3 regions of the Allobosea sp. 2RAB26 genome follow, and region 1 is predicted to be linked to each of the others. Evidence: riboswitches for the same ligand, from Rfam matches in the RefSeq annotation. Region 1 holds a riboswitch; each other region holds the start of a gene.

The links. Region 1 has a riboswitch for thiamine pyrophosphate ahead of thiO (glycine oxidase ThiO). Riboswitches for the same ligand answer to the same signal wherever they lie in the genome.
Region 2: linked by a shared signal. The riboswitch ahead of thiB (thiamine ABC transporter substrate binding subunit) and the one ahead of thiO (glycine oxidase ThiO) in region 1 are both predicted to bind thiamine pyrophosphate.
Region 3: linked by a shared signal. The riboswitch ahead of thiC (phosphomethylpyrimidine synthase ThiC) and the one ahead of thiO (glycine oxidase ThiO) in region 1 are both predicted to bind thiamine pyrophosphate.

What each region holds. Positions count from the first base shown of each region.
Region 1 is NZ_JBFRGS010000020.1:31,451-35,859, reverse strand. It holds gene thiG (thiazole synthase) at 1-633, opposite strand, end outside; gene thiS (sulfur carrier protein ThiS) at 635-847, opposite strand; gene thiO (glycine oxidase ThiO) at 844-2,034, opposite strand; TPP riboswitch at 2,093-2,225, opposite strand; gene AB4118_RS28420 (hypothetical protein) at 2,416-2,655, opposite strand; gene AB4118_RS28415 (TRAP transporter large permease subunit) at 2,742-4,022, opposite strand; gene AB4118_RS28410 (TRAP transporter small permease) at 4,019-4,409, opposite strand, start outside.
Region 2 is NZ_JBFRGS010000004.1:227,518-231,926, reverse strand. It holds gene AB4118_RS09105 (ABC transporter permease family protein) at 1-1,258, opposite strand, end outside; gene thiB (thiamine ABC transporter substrate binding subunit) at 1,263-2,282, opposite strand; TPP riboswitch at 2,349-2,460, opposite strand; gene AB4118_RS09095 (ABC transporter substrate-binding protein) at 2,617-4,206, shown strand.
Region 3 is NZ_JBFRGS010000007.1:363,059-367,467, forward strand. It holds gene thiE (thiamine phosphate synthase) at 1-120, opposite strand, end outside; gene AB4118_RS16830 (hydroxyethylthiazole kinase) at 117-866, opposite strand; gene thiC (phosphomethylpyrimidine synthase ThiC) at 875-2,737, opposite strand; TPP riboswitch at 2,816-2,920, opposite strand; gene AB4118_RS16840 (hypothetical protein) at 3,003-3,203, opposite strand; gene AB4118_RS16845 (OmpA family protein) at 3,313-4,409, opposite strand, start outside.

The DNA.
Region 1 (4,409 bases):
GACGGCGGTGTTGAGCAGAACCCCGCTCGCGCCGCATTCCATGGCGATCACCGCGTCGGAGGCCGTGCCGATGCCGGCATCAACGATCACGGGCACGGGCGAGCGGGCACAGATCAGCTCGAGATTGGCCGGATTGGCGACGCCCATGCCCGAGCCGATCAGCGACCCCATCGGCATCACGGCGGCGGCCCCGAGATCAGCCAGGCGAGCGCAAATCACCGGATCGTCGTTGCAATAGGGCAGGACGACGAAGCCCTTGTCGACGAACTGGCGCGTCGCCTCCAGCAACTCACCGACATCGGGATAGAGCGTCTCGCGATCGCCGATCACCTCGAGCTTGATCCAGTTGGTGCCAAGCGCCTCGCGTGCAAGCTCGGCGGTGAGGATCGCGTCGCGCGCGGTTTCGCAGCCTGCCGTGTTGGGCAGGAAGCGGCGGCCGGCAAGCAGGCGCACCGTGTCGGAGCCATGGCCCTGCAGCGAAATGCGACGCAGGGAGAGCGTGACAAGGTCCGAACCGCTGGCCTCGATGGCATCGACCATGATGCGCTGGCTCGGATAGCCGGCCGTGCCAATGAGGAGCCGCGACGACAATGCCGTGCCCGCGATGGTAAGGGCCTCGATCGGAGAGCTCATGTCAGCCCCCTGCGAAGGCACGGATGATTTCGACGCGGTCGTTGCGCGACAGAGGCGTCTGCGCCCAGTCGACCTGCCGGACCACGGTGCCATTGAGCGCGATCGCGAAGCCCTGCGGACCCGGCAAGTCCATCTCGGCCGTCTCCTCCTGCCAAAGCGCCGCCAGATTCTCCGCTGCGCTATCGCGGTCCTTGCCATTGATGATGAGTTTCATGAGGTTGCCTCCAGACAGGGGGTGAAGCGCGCCTGGCCGAACGACGCGGCCGGTCCCGTGATGCGATCCTCGACGAGGAGTTGCTCGATCGCGGCTGCCGTGACGGGGGCGAGCAGATAGCCGTTGCGGTGATGCCCGGTCGCAACGAGCAGGCCCGCTATCCCCGTCTCACCAAGGATCGGCGCATCGTCGATCGAGGTCGGGCGGAAGCCGGACCAGATCGCCTCGACCGGCATCTCCTCGATCGAGGGCAGTGCGCGCCGGGCGCCGTCGAGCAGGGCATAGACGCCGCCAGCGGTCACGCTGTCGTCGAAGCCGCGTTCTTCCATGGTGGCGCCGACGAGGAGAGTGCCGTCGCTCTTGGGAGCGAGATGCACCTGCTCGGTCCAGACGACACGCGCGAGCGTGCCGGTCTCGGGCCTGCTGCGCAGGGCGAGTGACTGGCCCTTGAGCGGGCGGACGGGGATGTCGAGCCCCTGAAATCTGGTCCAGGCGCCGGCGGCCGCAATCACGATCGGGGCCTTGCAGAGCCCGCGCGGCGTCGAGACGCCGAGAGCGCGACCTCCGGCCAGCTCCGGCTCGGCCTCGCAGGCTTCGACCAGGTGCGCTCCGGCCGCGAGACAGGAGCGTCGCAGCGCCGCCATGACGCGCGGCGGATCGACCTGATGGTCGGCCGGGCAGAGAATGCCGGCAACGACCGAGGGCCTCAGCCCGGGCTCGCGTTCGCGGCATTGCGCCCCGCCGAGCCATGCAGCCTCAACCTCGGCGCGCCGCTGCATGTCATGGCGGAAACGCAGGCGCTCGACCTCCTCACGCCCCAGCGCGACCAGCAGGACACCGTCCCGGCGATAGTCGATGCCGAGCCCGCTATCGGCTTCGAGCTCGCGCGCAAAACCCGGCCAGAGCCTCTGGCTTTCGAGCGCCAGTGGCAGATGCTCCTCGCCGCCCGGCTCCAGCTCGGCGGCCGCGGCCAGCATGCCGGTCGCGGCAAGGCTTGCCCCTTGTCCGATCGTGCCACGCTCGAAAACGGTCACATCAAGGCCGCGCCGCGCCAGTCGCCAGGCGATGGACAGGCCGATCAGGCCACCGCCAATGATGGCGATATCGGTGGAGGCCGGCACCTCGCAGGCGACGAGCCCAGGATCGGCTCCGGATCGACGAAGGGTGGTGTGTGGCGGCCCTCGCATAGGCAAACTCCTCGCCCCGCTCGGGGAAGGAGATCTGGCAGCCTCTCGGCTGCCGGCAAGTGCCGCGACGCTCCATCCCTCCGCCGGTATCAGCCGGATCAGGTTCGAAGGATTTCCGCGCGCCTCTCCGGGGAACACCCGGTCTGCCAGCGGTTTCTCAGCCCCTTGCCGGGGATCTCCCTGGAATGCGCGCAGTCTGGAGCCGGGGCAGCAGTCAGGTCAAGAGCCAACCCGACACAAACGCCAGGGGGACCGTGGCTGGCGGGCCACGGGCCGAGAGTGTTCGCGGGGTTATCGAAGCCTCTCGCCTTGAAACGCGTGAGCCGGCTGGAGTTCGGCTCAGGCGCGGTGGCGATGCGGTATCCGCCTGGGTCGTAGCCATCAGGCTCGTCGACCCGAGCCGGCACCAAAGACACGGATCCGTGCTTGTCCGTCGTGGACGATCTTCTTCAGCACCTGCATGCGGCCCGTGCGGGACTCGGTATCGCCCTTGTGCCCGGTTTTCTGGCGGACGCAGCGATCACAGCCGGAAGCCTTTGTCCGGATCCTGCCCGAGCAGCCCATGGACCAGCTCGACGTGACGGCGTTGCAGGCGCGCTCGGTGACGCCATTGATCACCATCAAGGCGCTGCTGAAGCACCTCGCCTGACGCCAGCTCGCCGGCCGATCGCGCCCAGCGCGGCCACGCCCTGCCCTTGCGATGGCCGTCACCCCTTCAGCCAGGCGAGCGGCACCAACACGAGCGAGGGGAACAGGATCAGCAGGACTAGGACCACGACCTGCGAAACCAGGAAGGGCCAGACGCCGCGCATCACCGCCCCCATCGAGACGCCCGAGACGCCGCTGACGACGTTCAGCACGATGCCAACCGGCGGCGTGATCAGCCCGATGGCGTTGTTCATGATGAACAGCACGCCGAAATAGATCGGGTCGATGCCGGCCTGCTTCACGATCGGCATCATCACCGGGGTCAGGATCAGCACGGTGGGTGTGAAGTCCAGCGCCGTGCCGACGACGAGCACGAGCAGCATGAGCAGGATCATGATGATCGTAGGGTTGCCCATGAAGGGTTCGAGCACCCGCGACAGCTCGGCGGGGATATTGGCCTGGGTGATCAGCCAGGCCGAGACCAGCGCCGCCGCGATCAGGAACATGACGGCAGATGCGGTCTTGGCTGCATTCAGCAGGAGCCCGAACAGCATCGCGACCTTGAGCTCGCGATAGACGAACATGCCGATGATGAAGGCGTAGGCGCAGGCCAGAACGGCTGCCTCGGTCGGCGTGACGATGCCCCATTTGATGCCGCCGATGATCAGGACTGGCATGAACAGCGCGAAGAAGCCCTCGACAAGGGCACGCCCGCGTTCGCGATAGCCCTGGCGCGGGAAGGTCCGGACATCGTCCTTGCGCGCGGTGAGCCACCAGGTCACCACCAGCGCCGCGCCCATCATGAGGCCAGGCACGACGCCGGCGAGGAAGAGCTGCGAGATCGAGACATTCGCCGCGACGCCGAAGACAATGAAGCCGATCGACGGCGGAATCACCGGCGCGATGATGCCGCCGGTCGCGATCAGCCCCGCCGAGCGCGCGAGGTCGTAGCCGGCGCTGCGCATAATCGGGATCAGGATGGCGGCGAGCGCTGCCGTGTCCGCGGCGGCTGAGCCGGAGATTGCCGCAAGGATCAGCGCCGCGAGGATGGCGACATAGCCGAGCCCGCCGCGGAGATGCCCGAGGCAGGCCAGCGCGAAGTTGATGATCCGCTTCGACAGCCCGCCGGCATTCATCAGCTCGCCGGCGAGGATGAAGAAGGGAACGGCCAGAAGCTGGAAATTGTCGGCGCCGACGATGATCGTCTGGGCGACGATGATGCTGTCGAAATTGCCCATCCAGAGCATCAGCGCCAGCGCGCAGAAGATCAGCGCGAAGGCGATGGGCGCCCCGACCGCCATGGCGGCGCTGAGGGCGGTGAGGAAGACGGCGACCGTCACGGCATCTGCTCCTTGAGCTTGGCGGCTTCGGCGGTGAGCTCGCCGGCAAAGGCGGCGATCTCATCATCCGAAAGCCGGCCCGTCGCTGCGCGCCACAGCCGGGCGCAGGCGATCAGTCCGATGCCGGCGCTGCTGAAGAAACCGATGCCGTAGACCCAGAGCATCGAAATGCCGGTCACAGGCGCATAGAAGGTCGCGTTGATCTCGGCCTGTTGCCAGGTGCCCCAGAAGAACACCACACAGCAGAGCACCGTGATGAGGTCCGACAGCACGAGGCAGGCGACGCGCCCGCGGCGCCCCAGCATCGCCACCAGCGTCTCGACGCCGAGATGCATGTTCTCGCGCGCCACCACGACCGCACCGGTAAAGGTCAGCCAGACGAACAGG
Region 2 (4,409 bases), on a different contig from region 1:
CTGCCAGTCTTCCATGGCGCTCGGCGCTGGTCGCGAGTGGCGGTGCCAGCAGCCGATAGGCATAGGGCAGTGCCATCAGGGCGTTGACGAGCGGCACAAGCAGCAGACCGAGCATTGCGGGATCGGCGAGGTTGCGGGTCAGGACGTACAGTCCTGCCACGAAGGCGAAGGGCGGCAGGCCAAGCATGGTGAAGGCGGCAAGGTCGGGAAGTCCCGGGCGCGGCCGGCGTCCGCGCGCGGCGCTGGCGAGCAGTACGGCAAACAGGCAGGCGAGGAGGCCAGCGCCAAGCGCGATCGCCGCGCTCGTCGCGGCAGCCGATGCGAATTCGGCGGTCGCGAGCATCGGTACGGCTGCGAGGCCGCTTGCGATGCTGAGGAGAGGCGGTGCGATCCATGCCGTCGCCAGAATGAGAACAAGGCAGTCCAGCCGCCGCAGGCAAGGGGCGAGGATATCGGGGCGCATTGCATGGCGCTCGGCACTTGCCTCGTCGCGGGCCGCCGGCACGAGTGCGGCGAGCGCAGTTGCAAGTCCGAGGCAGAGCACAAGCTGGAGTCCGGCGAGAGCGGCAGCGCGGGCGAAATCGGCCTCGAAACGGACCGCTTCGTAGATCGCGACTTCCAGCGTCGCATTGGCAGGGCCGCCACCGAGCGAGAGCACGACGGCAAAGCTCGTGAAGCAGAGCAGAAAGACGAAGGTGGCAAGCGCCGGGGCCTCTCTTCGGATCACGGGCCAGTCGAGATGCCGGAAACAATAGGCGGCGGAGAAGCCGAGCGCCGAGGCCAGGCGCCTCCGCTCTCCAGGTTCGCGGCCGAAGGCCTGAAGCAGCGTGCGCGTCACCAGCGGCGTATTCATCAGCACATGCGCGATCAGGATACCATGGAGCCCGTAGATCGCCGGTGGTTCGGCGCCGACGGCGCGCGCCAAGTCGCCGAGCAGCCCGGAACGGCCATAGATCGCGATGACGCCGAAGACGATCACGATCGTCGGCGCGACGGCTGCGGCGGTCAGCACGGCGAGCAGGAGGTTGCGGCCTGGAAAGCGGCGGCGCAGCAAGGCAAGCGCCAGTGCCGTGCCCAGCAGGAGCGAGAGCAGCATCGACAGGCCCGCCTGGACGGTCGCTCCTGCGACGAGGCGAGCGAGATAGGGGCCGAGCGGCGACAGGGCCGCGACGTCGCCGCCGGCTCGCGCCAGCCCGGCGAGCGAGGCGCCGGCGAGCGCAAGGATGGCAAGCGCGGTGAGTGTGGCCGGGCGGAACAAGGCCTCAGCGGCTCGTTGCGGCGAGCCAGGCGTCGATGAAGGTTCGGCGCTGCGTGCGCACCTCGTCCGGCGTGAACAGCAAGGTCCGTTCCGGCTTGATGACATCGGCGAATGAAGCCGGCAGTCCACCTGTCGCTTGTTTCGCCGGCATCATCCAGTTGCCTTCCGGGATCAGCGATTGGAAGGCGTCCGAAAGCGTGAAGGTGAGGAAGCGTTTGGCGAGTTCCGGCTGCCGCGTCGTGCGCGTCATGCCGGCGAGTTCGACATGCAGATAGTGGCCTTCGCTGAAGGGGGCGGCCTTGTACTGCGTCTTCTTCTCGGCGCCGATGTGATAGGCCGGCGATGTCGCGTAGGAGAGCACCATGTCGGCCTCGCCCTTGAGGAAGAGTCCGTAGGCCTCCGACCAGCCCTTGGTGAAGGTGACGATGCGCGGCTTGAGCCTGGTCCAGGCGGCGTCGGCGCCATCGCCGTAGACGGATCGCATCCAGAGCAGGAAGCCAAGCCCGGGCGCGCTGGTGCGCGGGTCCTGCAGTACGAGCTTTGGCCCATTCGGATCGTCGACAAGCTGCTTCAGGCTGGTGGGCGGCGCGGCAAGTTTGGTTGAATCATAGACGAAGGCGAGATGCCCCCAATCGAAAGGCAGGAAGGTATCGTCAGTCCAGGCGATGGGCAAAGTGAGCGCGGCACGATCCTGGCCATGGGGCTGGAACAGTCCCGTCGCCTTGGCTTCTGCAGCAAGGTTCATGTCGAGGCCGAGCACGGCATCGGCCTTGGTCGCTTCACCCTCCAGCTTCAGGCGCGCGACGAGGGAGCCGGCATCATCGCTTGCGACCCAGTTCAGCGTGCAACTGCATTGCGCCTCGAAGGCCGCCTTCACTTTCGCGCCGGGACCGTATTTCCCGGTGAAGGAGGAATAAGTGTAGACCGTCAGTGCCGGTTTCTCCTGGGCCATGGACGGCGTCGCGAGCAGGAGCGCCGAGAGCGCGGCGGCGATCCGGGTCAACCGGTTGTTCAGAAAGCTCATGGCGTCACCCCGCATGCATTCGACGGCAGGCCATGACGGTCGAGAGGGAAGGCGGTCTCCGGTTGCGAGACGCCAATGCTCAATCCCTCCGCCGGCACGATCCGGATCAGGTTCGACGGGTTGAAAGCCCTGCGCTTCCCTCTCAGCCCGAAATCGCCGGGCACCCCGTTGAGACGGTCAAGGGAATAGCGAGCGGGCCGGGGCGAGTCCAGTTGATGCCGCCGGGCCATCGCAAGGGGCATTGCGTCTGGCCGCATGATCATGCTGGTATATCTCTTGCTTAACAGAAAGCAGGCGCGCCAGGCGCGAAAGCTCAAGAGCAAGGGGATGCCGCATGCGACTCAATCGCCGTCAGATTCTGGCCGGAAGTTCCGCTTTAACCGCTTCCAGCCTCGTTGGATTTCCGTCGCGCGCGCAGTCGCGCGCCAATACGCTGCGCTTCATTCCGTCGACGCCGTTGCCCTCGCTCGATCCGATCGTCGCCACGAGCTATGTCATCCGCAATCACGGCTATCTGATATATGATACCCTGTTTGCGACGGACGCGCAGTTCCGCATCCAGCCGCAAATGGTCGAGAGCTGGGAGACTGCGCCGGACGGGCTGCGCTGGACCTTCCATCTGCGCGACGGACTGATGTTCCATGACGAGCAGCCGGTCAGGGCGCAGGACTGCATCGCCTCGATCAAGCGCTGGTCGGCGCGCGATGCCTTCGGGCAGACTTTCGCGACATTCGTCGAGGGTTACGATGTCGTCGACCAGCGCACCTTCGCCATCCGCCTGAAGAAGCCCTTCCCGATGCTGCCGGACGCGCTCGGCAAGCTCTCCTCGAACGTGCCCTTCATCATGCCCGAGCGCGTGGCCATGATGGAGCCAACCAAGAACATCACGGAGGCGATCGGTTCCGGACCCTGGCGCTTCATGGACAAGCAATGGGTGCCGGGCCAGAACGCGATCTATGAGCGCTTCGCCAAGTACAGGCCACGAGAGGAGGCTCCGTCCTGGGCCGCTGGCGGCAAGGTCGCCAAGATCGACCGTATCGAATGGTTGCCGCTGACCGAGGTTTCAGCCGCAGTCGGCGCGCTGATGCAGGGCGAGGTCGACTGGTACGAACAGCCGCCGGTCGATCTCCTGCCCCTGCTCAAGAGCAATCCCGAGATCGCGATCGAGAACGTGCCGCTCGGGCTGATCCTGCTGATGCGTTTCAACCATCTGCAGCCGCCCTTCAACAATCCCGGCATCCGACGGGCGGTGATGATGGCAATCGATCAGACCGACTACATGGAGGCGGTCGTCGGCAGCAAGGACTACTACAAGGAGTGCAAGACCTTCTTCACGCCGGGCTCGCCGATGTCGACCGGAGCGGGCGGACAGGCTGCACTCGGCAACAATCTGGAGCGGGCCAAGGCCATGCTGCAGGAGGCCGGCTACAAGAACGAGAAGGTGCTGCTGCTGGCACCCGCCGACCAGCCGATCGCCTATAACCAGTGCCTGGTGACACAGGAACTGCTGAAGAAGCTCGGCATGACTGTCGATCTGGTCGCGACCGATTGGGCCAGCTTCATCGGCAGGCGCTCCAACCGCGGATTGCCGGACCAGGGCGGCTGGTCGGTGTTCCACACGCTCTGGTCGGGCGCCGACGTGCTCAATCCCGCGCTGCATCCGCTGTTGCGCAGCAATGGCCCTGCCGCCTGGTTCGGCTGGCCGGAGGATGCCACGCTGGAAGGTCTGCGCGATCAGTGGATTGCAACGCCTGAGGTGGCCAAGCAGAAGGAGCTGGCCGCCTCGATCGAGAAGCGCGCCTTCGAGACGGTGCCCTATGCGCCGGCGGGGCTGGTGCAGCAGCCAATGGCCTATCGCAAGAGCCTGACCGGCATGGTGCTCTCGCCCGTCCAGTTCTTCTGGAACATGGAGAAGAAGGCCTGAGGACGGAGCACCCGTTGCCGTCGGGATACTGGCTGATGCCAAAGGCACTGCGCTAGCGGCTCCGATCCGGAAACCATCGTCGCGCTCTGCGACGGCTTCCAGCTCTCCGCTTCACTCCGGCCGGAGTGAAGCGGTTCGATGCTGGTGCCGATCGTACAGCTTCTGCTTGCCGCGCAGGCGCGCTGCCCCGCGGCTGCGCTTGC
Region 3 (4,409 bases), on a different contig from region 1:
GGCGCGCAGCTGGATCAGGGTGGCGCCGCCATCGACCGCGGCACGCGCCAGGTCGGCCAGCGAGCGCCCGGCCGCGATCTGCGGATCGACAATGCCGTAAAGGCGGATATCAACGCTCACCCGTGCTCTCCAATCCGTTCGCGCAGCGTGGCCTCGTCCATCCCTGCCAGCGCGTCGATCAGGTGCACGGCGAAGCTGCCGGGCCCTTGCGATGTCTCTGCCGCAATCTCGCCGGCGACGCCATAGGCGGTCAGCGCGGCGGCGGCCGCGACTGCCGGATCGCCCTCGACCGCGCAGCATGCCGCGATCAGGGCGCCCGCTGCGCAGCCGACCCCGGTGACCCTCGTCATCAGCGGATGGCCATGGGAGACGGACAGCATGCCGCCTGCGCGCATGATCCGGTCGACCTTGCCGGTGGTGACGAGCGTGAGGTTGCGCTCGCGCGCCGTCTCGAGATCGGCAGCAAGCGCGGCCATCTCGGTCGCGTTGCCGCGCACGACGATGTTCGGCAGGCGCAGGACCTCACGCGCCACGTGCTGGCGCAGCGGCGAGAGTTCGACGAAGACCGGATCGAAGACCAGCGGTTTCTGTCGGTCGCGCGCGACCTCCAGCAGCTTCGGGATGGCGAGTTCGCTCTCGGCATTGATCGTGCCGATGTTGATCAGGATCGCGCCGGCGCCCTCGGCCATTGCCGCGATCTCGTCGACATGGATCGCCATGGACGGGATCGCGCCGAAGGCGAGCAGCATGTTCGCCGTAATGTTCTGCGCCACCGTATTGGTGAGGCATTGCACCCGCGGGCGGCTCGCTGCCACCCGCGCCAGCACGCCTGCAACGACCGTCGCGTCGAGGCGGGCCGCGGTCATCGTCGCGCTCATTCCGCCGCCGGCAAGTAGAGATTGCCGCCTTTGGCGAGGAATTCCTGCGATTTCTCCGCCATGCCCTCGAGCGCCGCGCGTTCGTTCTCGCCCATCGCCAGCACTTCGGCGCGCAGATCCTGCGTGATCTTCATCGAGCAGAATTTCGGCCCGCACATCGAACAGAAATGCGCGACCTTGTGGGCATCCTTCGGCAGGGTCTCGTCATGGAAGGAACGTGCGGTATCGGGGTCGAGCGCCAGGTTGAACTGGTCCTCCCAGCGGAAGTCGAAGCGGGCGCGCGAGACCGCGTCGTCGCGGATCTTGGCCGCTGGATGGCCCTTGGCGAGATCGGCGGCATGGGCCGCGATCCGATAGGTGATGACGCCGGTCTTGACGTCGTCGCGGTTGGGAAGGCCGAGATGCTCCTTGGGCGTGACATAGCAGAGCATGGCGCAGCCGAACCAGCCGATCATCGCCGCGCCGATGCCCGAGGTGATGTGGTCGTAACCCGGCGCGATGTCGGTGGTCAGCGGTCCCAGCGTGTAGAACGGCGCCTCTCCGCATTCGCGCAGCTGCTTGTCCATGTTCTCCTTGATCTTGTGCATCGGCACGTGGCCGGGGCCCTCGATCATCACCTGGCAGCCCTTGTCCCAGGCGACCTTGGTGAGCTCGCCCAGCGTCTCCAGCTCGGCAAACTGGGCGCGGTCATTGGCGTCGGCGATCGAGCCCGGACGCAGGCCGTCGCCGAGCGAGAAGGAGACGTCATATTTGCGCATGATCTCGCAAATCTCGTCGAAGCGCTCGTAGAGGAAGCTCTCCTTGTGGTGCGCGAGGCACCAGCGCGCCATGATCGAGCCGCCGCGCGAGACGATGCCCGTGACGCGGCTCGCAGTGAGCGGGACATAGGGCAGGCGCACGCCGGCATGGATGGTGAAATAGTCGACGCCCTGCTCGGCCTGCTCGATCAGCGTGTCCTTGAAGACCTCCCAGTCGAGCTTGATCGGGTCGCCGCCGACCTTCTCAAGCGCCTGGTAGATCGGCACCGTGCCGATCGGAACCGGCGAGTTGCGCAGGATCCAGGAGCGGATGTTGTGGATGTTGCGGCCGGTCGACAGGTCCATCACCGTGTCGGCGCCCCAGCGGATCGCCCAGACCAGCTTCTCGACCTCCTCGGCAGCGCCGGACGTCACGGCCGAATTGCCGATATTGGCGTTGATCTTGACCAGAAAATTGCGGCCGATCGCCATCGGCTCCAGTTCGGGGTGGTTGATATTGGCCGGGATGATGGCGCGGCCGCGGGCGATTTCCTCGCGCACGAATTCAGGGGTGACGAATTCCGGAACCGAGGCGCCAAAGCTCTCGCCATCGGCATGGCGCTCGCGTGCGCCTTCGAGCATCGCGGCGCGGCCGAGATTCTCGCGATGCGCGACATAGATCATCTCGGGCGTGATGATGCCGGCCTTGGCGAACTCGTACTGGGTCGCCATCTGGCCGGGCTTCGCCTCGAGGATCGGGCGTGAGGCCGGGCAGGCGGGAACGAGCTGTTCAGGCGAGATATGGCCGTTATCGGCGGCAGTGACGGCGCGGCCGGGCACGGTCGTGAAGCCGCAGGCATCGAGCCAGGCGCGGCGCGGCTGCGGCAGGCCGGCATTCAGGTCGATCGTGACATCGCTCTCGGTGAACGGACCGGACGGGTCGTAGATCCGGACCGGCGGCTCGGAATCTGTGGTGAGCTGAACTTCGCGGAAGGGCACCCGCATCTCGGGATGGTCCGGCGGCGCGACATAGATCTTGCGCGAGCCGATGATCGGTCCGGTCGTCACGCTTTGAGGGGCAGCCTTGACGGTATTCTTCTGGGGCTTGGTGTGGGCGTTCATGGGATCTCCTCCTTGGTCCAAGGTTCAGGAGATCCGGGTTTAGAAGCGGTCCAGTCGCTGTCTGCGGGTACACGTGTGGCGCACGCCGCGTTCCAGTCCCTCCGCCGGTATGACCCGGATCAGGTTCGACGGGTTCGGCTTTGGACGCCATCTCAGCTCTTGCGAGCACCCCTCGGAACGAAGCGGAGGTTAGGGCCGGCGGCTCTTGAACGCAACCGACAAGGGGCGGGATGCGGCCCTGCCATGCGGCGCCGGAATGCCGGGCTCAGGCGAGAATGTCGACGTTCTGGCCCTGGCCAGCGGCAAGAGTAGCCTTCTGGGACTCGGCGCTCTGCTGCAGCATATCCACGAGCGCCTGGTCGGACGTCGCCTGCTGCTTCACCATCGCTGTCTGCAAGGTCTGGCGGGTCGAGGCTGCCTGGCTTGCGGCAAAGCTCTGCGCGATCGCGACGGATGTCTCACTCATCATCAACTCTCCTTACGATAGGTCTTAAGCCGGAGAGCTTGCTGATTCCTGAATCTCCTGAGCCGGGGAGACCGGCGCGACGGTCGCCCGCCGCGCCGGTTCTATTGGTTCACTGCGGCTGGTTCTGCCCGGCCAGCAGCGGGGTGATGCGTCGGAGCGTGACGCGGCGGTTCTCGCGGGCGGCCTCCTGCGTCTGCACCTTTAGATACTGCTCGCCATAGCCCTGCGTCGTCAGGTTCTCCGGCGGCACCTGGAAATCGCGCGTCAGGATCTCGGCGACGGATTGGGCCCGGCGATCCGAGAGCGAGAGGTTGTCGACATCCGAGCCGACGGCGTCGGTATGGCCCTCGACCAGGAAGACCTCGTTCGGCGCGCGCTGCAGTGCCTGGCTGATCGAGGCGGCAATCACCGAGAGCCGCTGCGCCTGGTTGGGGGTGACCTCCCAGGACCCGGTCTCGAAGGTCACCGTGTCGATATCGACGCTGCGCATGCGGGCGCGCAGGTCAGGCGAGTAGCGGACCTCGTCGAGCGTGTAGCGGCGTGGGATCGCGGCGATCGGCGGGGCGGTGATCGTCTCATAGATCAGGCGCTGGTCGGCCTGCTCGGCGTCGACGATATAGCGCTCGCGCGGGATCGGCAGGGGCGGCGGCGGCAGCACGACGACCTCGTCCGAGAAGCGCATATCCGGCCGATCGCGGCGGGTGTTGTCGATCATCACGATCTCATCGCCATCGCGCATGCGCCGGGTCCGGCGGATCAGGCGGCCATCCTCGTCGGTCACGGTGATGATGCGGCTGCCGTCCGGCCGTTCGAACACGGTCACGTTCTCGTCTCCGCGCCGTTCGGTCCGTCCCTGCCAGCCGAGGTCGCGGAAGCGCTCGGTCTCGTCGCGGCGGATGATGGCACGGTCGTCGTCGCGGATGATCGTGCGACCGGGCTCGCGAATGATCGTGACGTCGCCCTCGCGGCGCTCCTCGCGGCGCCCGCGGACATCGTCGAGGCGGGTCGCGCCCTGCGTCGCCATGATGCCGCCGAGCACGCCGACGCCAAGGCCGATCGCAGCCGCGCCACCGAGGCCGATGCCACCGCGACGGCCCTGCCGGTCAGGCGGGGGCAGTTGCCCGGGTCCAGCGGCTGGAGGCTGGCCGGCCGGAGGCGGAGCGAGCGTCTGGCCCGGCTGCGGCGGTGCAACGGGCGGCGGGACTG